Regions from separate parts of the Mesorhizobium sp. P2_D5 genome, predicted to be linked through region 3. Evidence: predicted binding sites of a transcription regulator. Region 3 holds the regulator's gene; each other region holds the start of a gene.
The links. Region 3 encodes LexA, which represses DNA repair genes until DNA is damaged. Its sites were predicted from a motif close to TGTTCNNNNTGTGTTCNG; they were not measured.

Region 1: a site for LexA is predicted at 1,674-1,691, ahead of AC1DYW_RS09765 (PA0069 family radical SAM protein). Genes of this name have one in related genera too.
Region 2: a site for LexA is predicted at 2,025-2,042, ahead of AC1DYW_RS22830 (helicase-related protein). Genes of this name have one in related genera too.
Region 4: a site for LexA is predicted at 2,062-2,079, ahead of AC1DYW_RS00545 (ImuA family protein). Genes of this name have one in related genera too.

Annotation. Positions count from the first base shown of each region.
Region 1 is NZ_JBFUEE010000002.1:642,134-645,341, reverse strand. Features, by position in the region: gene AC1DYW_RS09775 (hypothetical protein) at 1-949, opposite strand, end outside; gene AC1DYW_RS09770 (glycosyltransferase) at 1,097-1,615, opposite strand; gene AC1DYW_RS09765 (PA0069 family radical SAM protein) at 1,766-2,920, shown strand; gene AC1DYW_RS09760 (ribonuclease HII) at 3,071-3,208, shown strand, end outside.
Region 2 is NZ_JBFUEE010000005.1:306,066-309,273, forward strand. Features, by position in the region: gene AC1DYW_RS22830 (helicase-related protein) at 1-1,856, opposite strand, end outside; gene phbB (acetoacetyl-CoA reductase) at 2,631-3,208, opposite strand, start outside.
Region 3 is NZ_JBFUEE010000004.1:251,204-254,411, forward strand. Features, by position in the region: gene AC1DYW_RS18915 (GntR family transcriptional regulator) at 1-564, shown strand, start outside; gene lexA (transcriptional repressor LexA) at 925-1,662, shown strand; gene AC1DYW_RS18925 (ComEC/Rec2 family competence protein) at 1,656-3,208, opposite strand, start outside.
Region 4 is NZ_JBFUEE010000001.1:97,215-100,422, reverse strand. Features, by position in the region: gene AC1DYW_RS00550 (DUF6504 family protein) at 1-1,062, opposite strand, end outside; gene AC1DYW_RS00545 (ImuA family protein) at 1,004-2,038, opposite strand; gene AC1DYW_RS00540 (metallopeptidase family protein) at 2,222-2,644, shown strand; gene AC1DYW_RS00535 (DUF1737 domain-containing protein) at 2,899-3,105, opposite strand; gene AC1DYW_RS00530 (HpcH/HpaI aldolase/citrate lyase family protein) at 3,156-3,208, opposite strand, start outside.

The DNA of each region.
Region 1 (3,208 bases), on a different contig from region 3:
AGCGCCGGCGTGAGGGCGGCGATACGCCGAAGCCGACCTCCATCATCAATCTCGGCGTGCGCGCCGGCACCGTGCCCATGTGGAAGCCAAACGGATCCTCGACGAAGCCGAGACCGGCTTCACCGGTCAGCGTCACCGGGCTGTGCTCGCCGTAGACATCCAGAACCTCTTGTGCGGGATGGCCGACCAGCAAGGTGAGCTGATGCTTGAGGCTGCGGCGCTTGTGACTGCCCCGGACATAGACATGCGGGCCGGTGTCGGCGTCGACCCGCTTGAGATAGAAGAAGAATTTCAGCATGCGCCAGTCGTCGAGGTCGAAATGATACTTGCCGAGCGAGGCAAGGTTCTTGTCGGCGTCCGAAGCCTCACCCGTCGGAAAACTCCACCAGACGCGCGTGGTGATCAGTTTTGCCTGGCCGCCGAGATAGTGCGCCGCAATATCCAGAAGGAGCGGATCGCGCTGGATGGCGAGTGCCGCCCGGCAGTCGAGGATGCGCTCGAAAAAATGTCCGCTGAGCAGTGAGCGGCCGAAGCGCTTTTCGGCCTCGGCATGTTCACCCGGCATGAATTCGAGACGGCGGTCGAAATTGCCGAAGCAAGGCGTTCGCTGGGCGAAACTGGCGATCTCTTCATGGATCGCCGGTGGCAGCACCAGGCCCGAAAACAGCCCGTCGGAGCGCAACGATTCGACAACGGCTTCGCGGTCGACGCCGGCAAACATCGTATCCCCAGAATTATGGGCCGGACGAGCGCGTTTTGCGCCCAGCCAATGCATCCGGCGTCCTGGCATTGTGCGCGCCAGCACGAACATCGGCAGCCAGGCAGGGTTTTCGCGCAGGTCCGTCAGATAGGTCGGAATGCGCACGGCGATGCGGCGCAGCAGGCTGCCGTTGCGGGCAACGGCCTCAAGACTGGCAGCGCCGGATTTGTCGGGGGTTGAAAGCTTCATCGGGTCCTCGGCTATGAGCGTGGCGCCGATGCCGCATCGGTGCTCATCACTCGGCATGACCCCAACCCAATCCACCCGTCTGAACGGGAAACTAACCTCGCGTCAGATTTTGTGCAATGCACAATGAAGAGAGCAGCTGCAAAAAGATCACTCCGGGGAGCGCTGCTTCGGCGGTGCCACCCAGATTTCGGCGTCGAGCCGCTTTGCCGCGAGGCCGCGTGCGATGGCCTCGGCGCTGCCGGCCCGCTTCGACGCTGCCGCGGCCTGAAGCTTGCTGATCAGCAATCCATCGGCCAAGGCGCGGTTTCCCGAAAACACCCGGGCCAGGAACGGTGTGCGGCTGCCCCGCGCCCGCGAGAAGCGTGCCGCCATTGTCTGCCTGGCCGTGTGGGCAACGACCGCATCGATCCAGCCATCCATCAGCCGCGAGCCCGGCTCCAGGAGCAGCAGCCAGTCACCCTTGGCCTGGCGGATGCCCGCAGCGATACCGCCAGTTACGCACTGACAGCCGGCATGCTCGGCAACACGATGCGTCTGGTCGGTGGAACCCGTGTCACAGACGAGGACGTCACGCACCACGCCCTCGACCGCGCCGCCAATCAGCGAGGCGAGCGTGCGGGCGAGGCCCTCCTCGTCATTGCGGGTTTCGATCAGGACACTGAGCATCATTAGCCGAATAGCGGAAAGCCGAACGCAGCGCCAGTTTTTGCCATGCACCATAGAAAGTTCTTGCTTTGTTCTCATCGACGAAATAGGAATAATTTCATGAACAGAGCGATTCGACACAACATGGACAGTCCCTGGGAGCGGGCGAAGATGGAACAGATCGTGCGCGCCGACATTGCAGCTTTCGGAGCTGGAAGAGCCGAGATGGCCAATGCTATGATCGAGCAGAGTGGCGTGCGTGTCCGTCCGGACCGCAATCGCGGCAGGTCGGCGGGCATCAATCCATCCGGCCGGTTCGAGCCGGTCAGCCGGCATGTCTTCGATGATGGCTGGAATTCGCTGGAGGAACTGCCGCCCTTCAAGACCGAGGTGCAGGTCGAGAAGCCACGCACCATCATCACCCGCAACGAATCGCCCGACATCTCCTTCGACCGGTCGATCAATCCCTATCGTGGTTGCGAACATGGCTGCGTCTATTGCTTTGCCCGGCCGACGCACAGTTTCATGGGCCTGTCGCCGGGCCTCGATTTCGAATCGAAGCTGTTCGCCAAGCCGGATGCGGCGCGACTGCTCGACAAGGAACTGTCGAAGGACAGCTACCAGCCGCGCACCATCGCGATCGGCACCAACACCGATCCGTACCAGCCGATCGAGAAGCAATACCGGATCATGCGCGAGATCCTCGAAGTGCTGGAAGCGCGCGGCCATCCGGTCGGCATCGTCACCAAGTCCGCATTGGTGACGCGCGACATCGATATCCTGTCGCGCATGGCCGAGCGCGGGCTGGCCAAGGTGGCGCTGTCGGTGACGACGCTCGACCGCATGCTGGCCAGAACGATGGAGCCCCGCGCCTCGACGCCGACCAAGCGGCTGGAGGCGATCCGACAGCTTTCGGATGCCGGTATTCCGGCCTCGGTCATGGTGGCGCCGATCATCCCCGGCCTGACCGACCAGGAGATGGAACGCATCCTCGATTCGGCACGCGCCGCTGGTGCGCGCGAAGCGGGTTATGTCGTGCTGCGCCTGCCGCTGGAGGTCAGTCCGATCTTCAAGGACTGGCTGCTGCGCCACTATCCCGACCGCTACCGCCACGTGATGTCGCTGATCCGCTCGATGCGCGACGGCAAGGACTACGATTCGGAATGGGGCAAGCGCATGAAGGGTGCTGGTCCCTACGCCTGGCAGATCGGCCGGCGCTTCGAGATCACCGCCAAGCGGCTCGGCCTCAACGTCGAACGGCGCACGCTTCGGACCGATCAGTTCGTGGCCGGCGGCAAGGACCAGGTGCAGCTGACCCTGCTTTGAAAACAATTCACCGCGGCGGTTTGACCTGTCGCGACACAAGAATCCCGTCCGGCCTGCCCCGGCCTGCAGACGGTGCCCTCCCGGTCCGGCGCCCCACCCGACCCGGAGGGACTTGCGGAGAATCGGAGCCGATGCGAACCTCGCCGCAACATGGCTCGCGCGCGTTCCGATTCTCCGCTTCTCTTTGAGATCATCGAGAAACCCGATTTCTCCTTCGAGACGAAGGCGATGGCCGATGGACTGTGGCCGGTGGCGGGCATGGACGAGGCCGGCCGCGGTCCGCTGGCC
Region 2 (3,208 bases), on a different contig from region 3:
TCGATCTGGAAATTGACGAAACGTTCGGCACGCGCCGCGACCTTGTCGCGCGCCGGGCCGGTCAACTGTTCGTCGGCCAGCAGCACGAGGCGCGGCTTGAGCGTGTCTTCGCCGGCAACCAGTGTGCCGATCGGCGCGCCGATCCAGCGCAGCGTGCCATCCGAGCCAAGTGCGATGTCGCCATTGGCGCTAGCACCGAAGCGTTCGGCGCGCGCCTCGAATTCGGCGGCCAGCGCCTTCTGGGCGGCGGTGCGCACCGCCTTGGCGTCTTCGCCGCCGGCGGTCTGGTCGGCGGTGAAGCGGAACCCTTGCAACTCGCCGACATGGTGGCCTTCGACAAGGACGGTTCCGGTAGGACTAATTTCGGCTTCAGGCATGGTATTTTCTCTAAGGCGCCGCATGAGGACGGAAGTCCTGCGGTCTACGAAGCGTTTCGTCAACCGCTCATGCAGCGCATCCGACAATCTGTCTTCGATTTCGCGCGTCTTTTCCTGCCAGTGTGCCTGATCGGCCAGCCAGCCGGGCCGGTTCGACACGAATGTCCAGGTGCGGATCTGGGCAATGCGATGCGACAGCGTGTCGATGTCGCCTTCGGTGGTGTCGGCGCGGCGCACCTGCTCGGCCATGTAATTTTCATCGACATGGCCATGCCGGGCGAGGTCCGTATAGATCGAAGCAATGAGGTCGGCATGCTGGGCCGGCGCGATCTTGCGGTAGTCGGGCAGCGCGCAGGCTTCCCACAGCAGCGCCACGCGTTTGGCGTTGGTGGCGAGTGCGCGGATGTCCTCGTCGCGCGACAAGTGCTCGAGCGCCTGCGCATCGACGGCAGGCAGTGCCCGCGTCAGCCCCTCGACCGGGGCGTTGGTCTCGATCGAGCGTTTCAGCGCGTCGAGGCTGGCGAAGTCGAAATGCGCGGTGCGCCACTGCAGCACCTTCACCGGGTCGAAGTCGTGGCCTTCGATCTTCTTGACCAGATCCTCGTCCAGCGGATCGACCTGGCCGGTGACGCCAAACGTGCCGTCGCGAAGATGCCGGCCGGCGCGGCCGGCGATCTGGCCAAGCTCGGCCGCCGTCAGGTTGCGATACTGATAGCCGTCGAACTTGCGGTTCTGGGCGAAGGCGACATGATCGAGATCAAGGTTGAGACCCATGCCGATGGCGTCGGTGGCGATCAGATAGTCGACGTCGCCCGACTGGAACAGCGCCACCTGGGCGTTGCGGGTGCGAGGCGACAGCGCGCCGAGCACGACGGCGGCGCCGCCCTGCTGGCGGCGGATCAATTCAGCGATGGCATAGACCTCGTCGGCGGAGAACGCGACGATCGCCGTGCGCCGCGGCAGCCGCGTCAGCTTCTTCGAGCCGGCATAGGCGAGATGCGAAAGCCTCGGCCGCGTCACCACGGAGACGCCCTTCAAGAGGCGCTGGAGGATGCCGTGCATGGTGGCCGCACCCAGCAGCAGCGTTTCCTGGCGGCCGCGCAGGTGCAGGATGCGGTCGGTGAAGATGTGGCCGCGCTCGAGATCGCTGGCCAACTGCACCTCGTCGATGGCGACGAAGGCGGCGTCGGTCTCGCGCGGCATGGCCTCGACGGTGCAGACCGAATATTTGGCGCCGGGCGGCTGGATCTTCTCCTCGCCGGTGATCAGCGCGACCTTGTGGGCGCCGACCTTTTCGCAGACGCGGCCATAGACCTCACGCGCAAGCAGCCTGAGCGGCAGGCCGATGATGCCGCTCTCGTGCGCCACCATGCGCTCGATGGCGAGATGGGTCTTGCCGGTGTTGGTCGGCCCAAGCACGGCGGTCACGTCACGGCCCGACAGGATCAGCGGCTCGGTATGTTTCGACTGGATGTTCATCGACCTGGAAATAAGGCTTTCTGGTCTCTCGTTGTCGGGAGCGTGCCTCAAGTGGCGCGTATGACAGGCGACACATAAGGATTTCGAGCGCGAAGCGAAAGCGGAATGTTCCACCGGCGGCTCGAAGTCGTCTCCAGTCAGGCTCCAGATTGGCTGCGGGTTAACAGTTGGAACGAGTCTGGAACGAATCGGACACGAATCAGTGACTCGACCAGATTCAGCTTTTGTTCACGGCTACATATGGATTTTGTGACCATGAGTCTCACCACATGCTGAATCAACGAACTGGCCCGTTTCATGCAGGGCGAGCTCTGCCGTTAACCTTTGCCGGCGAACGACTGGAATGCCTTGGTCAGCCTCATCCAAGATTATGAAATTGTTAACCTTTCCTAAACGGCGTTAAGGATTTGACGGGCGATTCCGGCTGTCGTCGTTAACACTCCGCTCAAAGCCGGAACGAACCGGCTACGAATCGGCGATGCCAGAATCTTCCCGTTTTGTTCACCCCAATATCTTGTGTTGCGAACAGCTTATCCACCAAGAATCCACAGGCTGCAGAGCCGCTTTTGCACAAGGCGGCCGGTGGCTGTTAACCTCTGCGTGCCGGATTGGGTCAGCAGCCGGCGTGGGGCAGGCCGAAGGCATAAAGCCGCCGGCAAAAGACGGACCGGTTTGCCGGCCCGTCGATCTCGCCACTCACACCGGCGCTTCTGCCGTCTGGACAGAAAATCGCTTCACACTTTTCCTGGGATGCTTCAGGCGAAGTGAATTGCTTCAGGCGAAGTATTGGCCGCCATTGGCTGTGATGGTCGAGCCGGTGATGAAGCCTGCATCTTCGGATGCGAGGAAGACGACGCAGCGCGCGATCTCTTCCGGCTCGCCGAGGCGACCGATCGGGATCTGCGGGATGATGCGCTCGTTGAGCACCTTCTCGTCGATCGCCTTGACCATTTCGGTGGCGATATAGCCGGGGCAGATGACATTGACGGTGATGCCGGCGCGGGCCCCTTCCTGGGCGAGCGCCTTCGAAAAGCCGATGTCGCCGGCCTTGGCGGCGGAATAATTCACCTGTCCGGCCTGGCCCTTCTGGCCGTTGATCGAGGAGATGGTGATGACACGGCCGAACTTGCGGTCGCGCATGCCGCTCCACAGCGGATGCGTCATGTTGAAGACGCCCGACAAATTGGTGTCGATGACCTCTTTCCACTGTTCGCGCGTGATCTTGTGGAACATGGCGTCGCGTGTGATGCCGGCATTGTTGACCAACACCGAGACCGGACCGAGATCAGCCTCGACCTGCTTGATGCCGGCGGTGCAGGAATCATAGTCGGCGACCGACCATTTGTAGACCG
Region 3 (3,208 bases):
CGCCTGGTGACCGCCATCAGCAATCGCGGCTTTGCCGTCGCTCCGGTCTCGCGCAACGAGTTGGAAGATCTGTCACGCGCCAGGTTGGTGGTTGAACTGCCACTGCTCCAGGAATCGATCGAGAAAGGCGGCCGTGAATGGGAGGACGCCGTCGTCGCCGCCCATTACCGGCTGTCGCGCAGCAGGACCGCGGTCGACGACCCGTCCGACGACGTGGTCGACGAATGGGATGAAAAGCACGAGGCTTTCCATGCGGCACTGCTCAGCGCGGCGGCGTCCCCCTGGCTGCTGACCTTCCACTCCACGATCGCGGATCAGTTGCGTCGCCATCACCGCTTTCTTGGCCTGGCGCCAACCTTGCGGGCGGCTGCCGGTCTCCTGTACGGCCACGAAGAGGCCATGGAGGCGTTGCGCCAGGCCGTCGCGATCGAACATCATACCGCGCTCATGGAAGCGGCGCTGGATCGCGACATCGAGCGCGCGAAAGCCCTGATGGTTGCCCACATCGGCTACACGCTGCATGTCTATGTCCATGCCGGCGACGGCAGCACAAACAAGCGGTAATGCGGCGAGGAACGATATGGGCAATTCCTCCGCCAAAGTTGGCATTTTGGCTCCCTTTCGTTCACGGGAGCCACGACCGGTGAAGTGAACCGAGCCCCCTTGTCGAGCTCCAGCATTAGCCGAGGCCAAGCCCGACACAGGGTGGGCAGCAGGCCATTAACCATAGCAATTTCAATCCAACCAAGCGCCCGGCGGTGGCAGGCAAGCGTCGATAGCGACCCACTGCCGGGGCGCCGAATAATTTCAGCCGCCTTAACAAGTTCATTAAACTTTAAACGGTTGCGGAACACAACTGGAACAGATAGTGTTTGTTCTGGGTTTGTTTTTCCGATTCTGGTTTTGGGTAACCTGGGGGCTGCCATGCTGACGCGCAAACAACATGAACTGCTGATGTTCATCCATGAACGGCTCAAGGAAAGCGGCATTCCGCCATCCTTCGACGAGATGAAGGAAGCGCTCGACCTTGCCTCCAAATCCGGCATACACCGGCTGATCACGGCGCTGGAGGAGCGCGGCTTCATTCGCCGCCTGCCCAATCGGGCGCGCGCGTTGGAAGTGCTGCGGCTACCGGATTCGATCGCGCCAGGCCTCAACGCGGCAAAGAAGTTCTCGCCAAGCGTCATCCAGGGCAGCCTCGGTCAAGGCGGCCTTGGCCGGCAACTCAAGCCTGCGTCTTCGCGGATGCCTTCGGCCGGCAATGACGACGACGTGGTTTCCGCCGTGTCGATCCCGGTCATGGGACGCATCGCGGCCGGTGTGCCGATCGACGCCATCCAGCACCAGACGCATTCGATCTCGGTGCCGCCGGACATGATCATGGGCGGCGAACACTATGCCCTGGAGGTCAAGGGCGACTCGATGATCGAGGCCGGCATCTTCGACGGCGATACTGTCATCATCCGCAATGCCGATACAGCCAGCCCGGGTGAGATCATCGTGGCGCTGGTGGATGAAGAGGAAGCGACGCTGAAGCGGTTCCGCCGCAAGGGTGCCTCGATTGCTCTCGAAGCCGCCAACCCGGCCTATGAAACCCGCATTTTCGGACCGGACAGGGTCAAGGTGCAAGGCAAGCTCGTCGGGCTGATCAGGCGCTACTGAGCAGGGCTTGCGACCGGCTTTTCGGGTTTGCGGTAGGGTGGCAGGCCCCTCGCCTCGCGCGAAAACTTGCGCTGCGTGTGCCAGGGCCGGTATGACCCGTCCACCGCGAAGCTGATCGTCGCAGGCGTGGTCGCCGATTGGCGATCGAAGAAGACGGCCGCGCTACCCTTGCGAGCCAGTTGTCGCTTGGTGATGACGAGCACAAGTGGATTGTGACAGGGGTCATAGGCCGTGGCGTCATTGATGACGATCAGGTCGGCGAAGCCGCAGGCCATCCAGGCGTCCTTTCGGTCTTCGACATGCGCGATGATCGCACCGGACGGATGCTTGGCGAGGCAAACGCCCGATGTGCAATAGAAAGGCGCGCCCGACGGCAGCTCGGCGGCATCGGCTATCTCGAATTGCCCGTCTCCTTTGCTGAACACTTCCGGCATGACGATGGTTTCGGATGTCAGCGCGCGTTTCCAGTTGTCGACCGTGAATTCGTTCGGGCGTGCCCGGCTGACGGCGAGTTCGCCAGCCCCGATCGGCAGCGCAACCAGCCTGGCGTCCTCGGAGATCAGCACGTCCGGTGCGCGCGTGTCCGAGACGGTCAACAGGCCGGCAAGCGCGAACGGAAGGGCTGCGAGCCGCAGCCATGTCGTCGCCACCGTCGCAATGACCAAGGCAATCGCCACCAGCAGGACGGACTGCTGCGAAATCAACCCGACCGCGTCGACCGGCGAGCGCTCGGAAATCCATCCGGACATGGCGATCATCACCGTCAGGCCTTTGCCCATCACGTAAAGAAAGGGGCCATCAGCGCCAAAGGGCATCGCCAGCGCACTGAGGACGGCGAAAGGCATCACAACCAGCGAGACGATTGGCATGATGGCGAGATTGGCGAACAGGCTGAGCGGCGACACCCGCTGAAAATGCCAGATGGCAAACAGCGCCGTAGCGCTGCCGGCGATGATGGAGGTCATGGCAAGGCCCCCCATCGCCAACAAGAATTTTCGCGTGAGAAAGCCAGGCAGAGATCGCCGTGGCGGCGGCGGACTCGTTTTCGCCGCACGATGATCAGACCAGCCGGCATAGGCACCGACCAGCGCCGCGGTCGCCGCGAACGACATCTGGAAACTTGGGCCGACCACTTCATGCGGCGACACCGCAATGACCGCGATCGCCGAGATCGCCAGGTTGCGCATGGTCAGCGCCGCCCGATCGAACAGCACGGCAATCAGCATCACCGCCAGCATGATGAAGCTGCGCTCTGCGGCAACGACGACGCCTGAGATGACAAGATAGGCGGCGATCGAGAAAAGCGCGGCGGCCGCGGCGTATTTCTTGACTGGCCGGCGCGCGGAAAAGTCCGGAAACAGGGCGAAGGCGCTGCGCATCAGCATCATGATTGTGCCGGCCACCAGCGCCATGTGCAGCCCTGAAATGGAGATGACGTGGTAGATGCCGGTGCGCCGCATCGCTTCGTTGATCTCATCGGGAATGCCGGCGCGCACGCCGACGATCAGCGCCGCGGCGATCTCGCCTTCGGCGCCACCGATACTGC
Region 4 (3,208 bases), on a different contig from region 3:
GCTTTCCACGGTGACCGGTTGCATGACCGCGCCCTCGCCGAGCCGGGCGCGGATGCGGTCGGCGAACAGCGCGATATCGGCGCCGTCATCGGTCACTTCGCCGGCAAGGTCGGCCTGCTGCATGTCGAAGCTGGCGGCCGACAGCACCGAGAGCCGGACGAGATCGAAGCCATAGCCGGCATCGATATCCTGTTCGAGCGCGGCCAGCCTTTCATGGAACAATTTCTGGATCAGCGGGGGTTCGCGCATCGGTCGCGAGGTGCCGATGGCGATACGGCTGACGGCGCCGTCGACGCGAAACAAAAGCAGCGCCAGCATCCTGGCGCCCTCGCCACGGCGCTCGAGGTCGGTCTTCAATGCCGCCGCCAGCATGCCCACCAGCTGCTCGATGTCCTCGGTCAGGGTGACGGGCTCGCTGAGGTGACGTTCGACCGAAAGCGGCGCGACGGGAAGGCGCGGCGACACCGCTTCGTCGAGACGGCCAAGCGCCTGGTCGAGGCGCAAAAGCAACGAGGCGCCGAAGCGGCGGGCAAGCGGCGCGCGTGGTGCCGCCATGACGGCGCCCGCCGTGCGCAGGCCGACGCTTTCCAGGCTGGTGCGGGTCGCCGGCTCGATGCGCAGGGCTGCCAGCGGCAAGGGTGCGAGCAAGGCTTCCTCCTCGCCGCCTGCGACGATGCGGTCACTGGCAAAGCGTGCCGCCGCCCAGGCCGCCCCTGGTGTCGCGGCAAGCCCGGCGCGGACATCGAAACCCTGATGGAAGAAGCGCGACAGGATGTCGTCCAGCATGGCGCGTTCGCCGCCGAAAAGATGGGTGCAGCCGGTGACGTCGAGAAACAGGCCGTCCGTTGCGTCCAGCGCCACCAGCGGGGTGTAGCGGTCGCACCAGTCGGCAAGGCCTTCGAGCAGGCGGCGGTCGCCCTGCGGATCGGCCTCGACGATGTCGATCGACGGATGCATGGCGCGCGCATCGGCGATGCCCATGTCGCGCTTCAGGTGCAGCGCCTCAGCCCGCTCGTCGAGGGCCGAGATACGCTGCGCGTTGCCCTTGCGGTGGCTGATCACCAGCGGCAGGTGATCCGACGGCCGGGAACGCCAGGACCGCCCCAGACGCTGCCGGAGGATCCTTTCGACCGCGAGATAGGGAAACCACAGCGACAGGATTCTTTGCTCTTTCCTCGCCCCTTCTTTCGTCGCCCCATCTTTCATCGAATGCGCGTTCATCGGGGTTCCACTCCAGTGTGAATTGTCCAGGCAGAGCCGTGCGGCTCTTGCCGATGGTGAGGGTGAAGGCCGGGCGGCCGATCGAGCCGGCGAGCGGCCCGACGATGGTGTCGCGCGGCACCGCCGATGCCGACGCGACGATGAGACGAACGGGTGCGGCCGTCGGTTCGGGCTCGGCAGCCTGCCGCAGCAGGAACACCGGCCGGCCGGCACTCTGTGCCCGGGCATGCAGCCGGCGCGTCGCGGTCAGGTCGAGCCGCTGCGGATTGCCGCGGATCTCGAGGATGACGGCGGCGAGCGCCGTCATCCGGGCGGCCTCCTCGGCGACCCACAGCGCATCGACAAGTTTTGGCGCCTCGGAAAACAGCAATTGCTCGGGTTCGATGCCGAACGAGGCATGAAGCCCCCTGGCATAGGGAAAGCCGGCCTCGCGAAAAATCTCCGATGTGCCGATCCAGAGCACCGGCAACCCTTGCGTCTGCTTGAGGATCAGGCTTGCGAGCGACAGAGCGAAGCCGGCGACGGCTCCGGCATCGCGGGTTTCAATGCCATGGATTTCGCTCAAGGCGGCTTTCGGCAGGCCGCCGCTCAGGGCGGCATCGAGCCGCTCGACGCCGGTGGACAGGAACGCATCCGGCAGCGCCGTGGCAACGCCTCGGCGGACAATCGTCACATCGATGCTGGGGCCGGCGTCGACGCGAACATCGGGAGCCGCGGCGGCCGGCGCCTGCAGGCGCTCGGGCAGCGTTCCCTCGATCTTCGCGATCTGGCGGCGCAGGGCAAAAACAGTCTCCCGCGCCACGGCGGTCATCGCCATGACGGTCAGCTTTCACTCACAATTGTTCCTGTTATGTTCCTATAGATTCCAGAGGGTGCTGGAAGAGTCAAGCGGAGTCATGGGGAATTTATTCCTGCCCGGGGCTTGTCGGAGGCGTGGGCCACCCCCGCCATTTGCCGATTGCGGCGCGAAAGCCTATATGCCGGGATCAAAGGACACAGCATGGCCCGCATCTACAAGACCCGCAGCTGGCACGACGAACTTTCGCCGTCGATGGAGGAAATGGAGTTCCTGGCACTGGAGGCTTACGCCCATCTGCCGGAGGATTTTCGCAAGCTGACCGGCGAGATCGTCATCCAGATCGCCGAGTTCCCGACCGACGAGATCATGGACGATCTGTCGCTGGAAACGCCCTTCGACCTGCTCGGCCTGTTCGAGGGACGCGGCATCGCCGAGCGCTGGAATCCGCAGACCGGCGAAGGCCCGAACCGTATCACGCTCTACCGCCGCGCCATCCTCGACTACTGGGCCGAAAACGAGGAAACGCTGGGCGACATCGTCACCCACGTGCTGATCCACGAGATCGGCCACCATTTCGGCCTGTCGGACGATGATATGGAGAAGATCGAAGAGGCGGCTGAGTAGAACGTCAGAGGCTTGCGCACAGCGGTAAGGAACTGGCGTCTCATTCCTTCGCGCCCCCTTCTGGCCTGCCGGCCATCTCCCCCTCAAGTGGGGAGATTGGCAGTTTCAACCTCCGCTCCTTTTCTTCCACGCTGAAAATTAGCGAAAGCCGTCCACGACATCCGATCTCCCCCCTTGAGGGGGAGATGTCCGACAGGACAGAGGGGGGCGCTGTCCCGCCAGCGTGGGGGCTAGCCGTATACCAATCGCCAAGCCTACCAATCACTCAGCTTGGTATCCGGCCCATATTCCTGACCGTCGATATCCTTGACCACGGCCTGGCCGCAGCGCATCGTCTTGGCCTCCTTGTCGAAGGCATAGGTCGGCGAGCCGAACAGGTGCCAGCCCTTGTTCAGCGCCCCAGTCACCTTGTGGCAGAAGCTGGCATCGTCAGGGCCAGTGAGAAAGCGGTAGAGTTTCATCCGTCAATTCCTGTCGTGAGTGCCCAAAGCCCGCGAGCATCAGGCTGGTATCATGCGCCGATGGCCGCCGCCTTCGCCAGCAATTTTTCAGCTTGCGCCAGGT